Regions from separate parts of the Leisingera sp. M523 genome, predicted to be linked through region 2. Evidence: riboswitches for the same ligand, from Rfam matches in the RefSeq annotation. Region 2 holds a riboswitch; the other holds the start of a gene.
What was found. A riboswitch is a leader RNA that binds a small molecule or an ion and turns the genes downstream of it on or off. The one in region 2 is predicted to bind cobalamin.

Region 1 (2,195 bases), 1.5 Mb from region 2:
CCAGCCAGCGCGCGAAATGCCGGTAAAAGCGCTGCGGCACCCCGGTTGCGCCATTCAGCACCACTGCTGCCCGCGCCGGCCCCGCAGGGTGGTACAGCCGCCCGGCCAGCATGTGGGTGCCAGATGCAAACCGCAGGGCCTCCTCGCGGATAACCGCGTTATGTTCTGCGCTTTTGTCCAGCATGGCAGCCTCCTGAGTCGTTTGACCTAGACCGATTGGTCTAATTCATCTCTGGACCAATCGGTCCAATGCTGTCAAGTTGCCGCCATGAATGACGTAACGACAGCCAAGGCAGGCGGGACCAGCCTGCCCCCAACCCGCGAGCGGCTGATCCGCGCCGCCGTCGGCCTGTTCCGCAACAAGGGCTACAGCGGCACCGGGCTGGCGGAACTGCTGGCTGAGGCGGGGGCGCCCAAGGGCTCGCTTTATCACCATTTCCCCAGTGGCAAATCCGATCTGGCCCTGGCCGCAGCGGATTGGGCGTCAGGGCAGATGCTGCTGCTGATAGAGGCATCTTTCACCCCGGCGCCCACCTTTCGGGAGGGGGCCAAGACGGTCTGTTACAAACTCGCCAAGCTGTTTGACAAACAAGGAAAATGGAGCGGCTGCCCGGTTTCGGCTACCCTGTTCGAAGGGCCGGAGAACGAGGCGTTCCACCAGCACGCCGCGCATCTGTTCGAGGGCTGGATTACTGAAACCACCCGCCACGCCCGCCGCCTGGGCCTGCCCGAACCTGAGGCCCGCGCGGCGGCGGAGAATTTCTACATCCTGCTGCAGGGCGGCTGGCAGCTGGCCCGGGTGCGGCGCGACTCGGATGTGATCCGGGGGCTGTATTTGCAGATGCAGAAAAACAATTGACGACTCGGGCACCCAACCGCTACCGCTTGTGCTGATGGTTCCCGTGCCACAGAATCTTGTGTCCGGGATGAAAAGGGAACACGGTGCGGCCTGCGCAAGCTGGCCCAGTCCGAGACTGCCCCCGCAACTGTAAGCGGCGAGCGACCCCGATAGAGCCACTGGCCCTCGAAACGAGGCCGGGAAGGATCGGGAAAGCATCGACCCGCAAGTCAGGAGACCTGCCATCAGACGTGTAACTCGAACCCGGGCGGGGTGTCCGGACAGGGTCTGATGGCTGCGGCGGCTGTGATCCGTCTTTCATCCGGTCTCTTGTCCCCATGACCCCCGTGCCACGCGCGGAGGGCGCAGATATGATGTGGACCGACCAGACGCATTTCTATGCGGCAACAGATTGCAAGTATTTGGGGCGCCCCTGCCCCGCGGCACAGCGGATGATCACCAAACTGGCCGAGGCGATGACCAAGGCAAAACCGCTGACGCAAGACGATTTCGAGATCACCGGCACCACCGCACTGGACGGCTGCCCGCGCAGCTGCCCGGCGCAGTTTGCCGCCGGCCACGACCGGATCCGGCTGTATTGCGGTGTCGGTGAAGAGGCGCCGCGCGAGGGGCTGGACCGCTTTGCCGATGCCATCCTCAGCCGCGACGGCACCGGTTTTGCGGCCTCGAAACTGGACGCCCGCCCCTGCGCGCTGATGGAGGCGCTGCCGAAAACGGTGAACGCGCGGGAAGCAGAGCGGATGATGGCACTGTGATCCGCAACCCGAACGGGCTGGTGCGGTTCCCTGCGGCCCGAAACATATCCGGCTGACAGAAATGTGTTCGGCATCAGGCTGGCCCGTCTGCCTGATCGGCTCTAGGCAATTCCCGGTATTCAGACTTTATGCAAGGGGATTGCCAATGTTTAAGACCTTTCTGCCGGCCTGTGCTGTCATGAGTGCCTGCGCAACATTTGCCGCCGCCGAACAGCCGCTGTCCACCGGAGAGATCATGGACCTGCTGACCGGGAAAACGATTGAAGGGCTGCATTTCGAGAGCCATACCCGCCAGTATTTCTCGGAGTCCGGACTGACGCTCTGGATCAAGCAAGGCGACGCCGCCCCTTCGGAAGCACGTTATAAAATCGAAGACGGCCAGTACTGCTCCAGCTGGTCCGGATTATGGAACACACCGGAATGGGGCTACTATGCCATTGTGAAAGATGCGGAGCAGGGGCTTTACTATTTTCATGGTGAAAACTTCCGGGCGCCTTTTATCATCGGTAGAGGTTTTGATCTGAGCTTCGACTAGCCCCAGTGGCGGCGCTGGTCACCGCCCGGCAGCCTGCGCACCGGCA
Region 2 (2,195 bases):
GATTGCAGAAGAGAAAGAAGCTGTGGAACAGTATGGCTCCTCGGACTCCGGCGCATCGCTGGGCGACATCCTGGGCGCCGCACTGAAGTCGGGCGACGAATAATCTCCCCGGCCTCACGGCTGCTGAAAACGAAAGCCCCGCAGGTGTCTGCGGGGCTTTTTTCTTGGGTGGGAGGGCTGGTTCGAGCCCATTGCGGAAGTGCCGAATTCTCGCGGCACGCGTGCAGCGCGTCGGCCCGCTGCACTGCCGGAAACCGCCCGCTGCACGGTAAAAGGAAGTGCCGAGGGTTAGGCATGGTTCAGCGATGTTTTGGTGGGCAATGCCCGAAGTGCGGAGACGCCTTTCATTCACCGCGGCTGCAAACAGACAGGGCAAATGGAAACACTTTTGACACTAGCCGCAGAAAGCGGACCTTCCAGTTTTCAACGGGCATTGGAAAGGAGCAATGACGGACTTGCCTGCAGTGCGAGATCTCGCTTCCTAAGTCCCGCTTGAGATCGAACAGCAGTATCGGCCGCGGTGCGGCATACTCCTTTTTCTTTAGCCACATCCCCAGTGCTCAAAATCAAATTTCTTCACGGAGATTTTCCGGACGTAAGCCCCTAAATTCAAACATTTGTTTTTTTCATTCCATCCTGAAGCCAATCCATAGCAACCTCGGTTGAGTTTGCTTCCGCTTGACATAGCAATTTCAGTTTGCCTAAGTCCCGGACATTCTGGTCCGGCTGGGAGACCACCCGGGTAAAAGGGAACACGGTGAAGTGTAGCCAACAGGCGCTGAATCCGTGACTGCCCCCGCAACTGTGAGCGGAGAGCAATGCTGCGAGATGCCACTGCCCAAAGGGGCGGGAAGGCGCGGCAAAGCTTCGACCCGCGAGTCAGGAGACCTGCCAGGATGATCACCCTATCCCGGTGCGGGGCGCGCCGTAGATAACGGATTTCCGTAGTGGTGGCAGTTTTCACCGTCTGCGGAGGCAAAGCCTTCCAAAGACCCGACCCGAATACACTGCCCGCTTGGGCAGTCACTTGGCCTGCGATTGTTGCGCGGGCCGGGAGGAATGGAATATGCGCAAGGCAAGCTTGACCCTGGCCGCGGCCCTGGCCGTCACCCCCGCAATCGCAACCGCCCAGGATCCAGAGGTCACCGACCTGGCGGAGATTATCATCTCCGGCGGCTTCACACCGGTTGAGGCCCGGAAATACGGGCGCTCCGTCTCAGTTCTGACCAGCGAAGAAATCAAAGACCGCGGCATCAGCACCGTGCAGGACGCGCTGCGTTCCGTTCCCGGCCTGATGATAAACGGCTCCGGCGACAGCTTTACCCAGGTTCGCATCCGCGGCGCCGAAGCCAATCACACGCTGATCCTGATCGACGGCGTCGAAGCCTCTGGCGGTGACAGCGAGTACATCCTGTCCGGCCTGGACACAGCCAATATCGAGCGGATCGAGGTCCTGCGCGGCCCGCAGTCGGTGTTTTACGGCTCCAATGCCTCAGCCGGTGTGATCAACATCATCACCAAGTCCGGCGGTATCGGCACGGAATACGGCGGCAGCGCCGAGGCGGGTTCGGACGGCTACCGGGCGTTGGCGCGGATCTCGTCACGGACCGAACGCGGCGGCATTTCCTTCAGCCTCACCCATGACAATGACGACGGTTACGATGCCTCCGGCGATGGCGGCGAAGAGGACGGCATCCGCCGCAACACCTTGCAGCTGAAAGGCGATTACCTCGTCACCGACCGGCTGAAGCTCGGCTTCAACGTCCGCACTTCGGATGAACGCTATGACAGCGACAGCACCTCATTCACGGCAACGGATGCGGCCAGCTATGTCGTGGATGATCCCACGCAATTCAGTGACCGCGATGAGCAGCTGGACCAGGTCTATGCTGAACTGGACACCTTGGGCGGCCGTCTGAAGCATCGGCTCTCGCTGGAGCGCACTGATTTCGATCGATCCCGCAACGGCGGCACTCCAACCGAGACCAAGACTGAAGCAGCAAAGTACCTGCTGAGCTTCGGCCTGGACGGGCAGTTAGCGGATCAGGCGGAGCATTTGCTGAACGCGATGCTGGAATGGGAGGAGGATTCCAGCAGCTCCAATCCTGACTTCCGGCGAAAAACCAACTCGATTGCTCTCGAATACCGCGGCAGTTTTGACAATGGCCTGGATCTGCAGCTGGGCGTGCGCCACG

Region 1: another riboswitch for cobalamin. It lies ahead of K3557_RS15240 (hypothetical protein); the one in region 2 lies ahead of K3557_RS02090 (TonB-dependent siderophore receptor).

What each region holds. Positions count from the first base shown of each region.
Region 1 is NZ_CP081036.1:3,087,627-3,089,821, forward strand. Features, by position in the region: gene K3557_RS15230 (serine aminopeptidase domain-containing protein) at 1-184, opposite strand, end outside; gene K3557_RS15235 (TetR/AcrR family transcriptional regulator) at 269-859, shown strand; cobalamin riboswitch at 878-1,100, shown strand; gene K3557_RS15240 (hypothetical protein) at 1,210-1,614, shown strand; gene K3557_RS15245 (hypothetical protein) at 1,760-2,149, shown strand; gene K3557_RS15250 (protein-tyrosine phosphatase family protein) at 2,168-2,195, opposite strand, start outside.
Region 2 is NZ_CP081036.1:420,265-422,459, forward strand. Features, by position in the region: gene rpsA (30S ribosomal protein S1) at 1-103, shown strand, start outside; cobalamin riboswitch at 702-911, shown strand; gene K3557_RS02090 (TonB-dependent siderophore receptor) at 1,067-2,195, shown strand, end outside.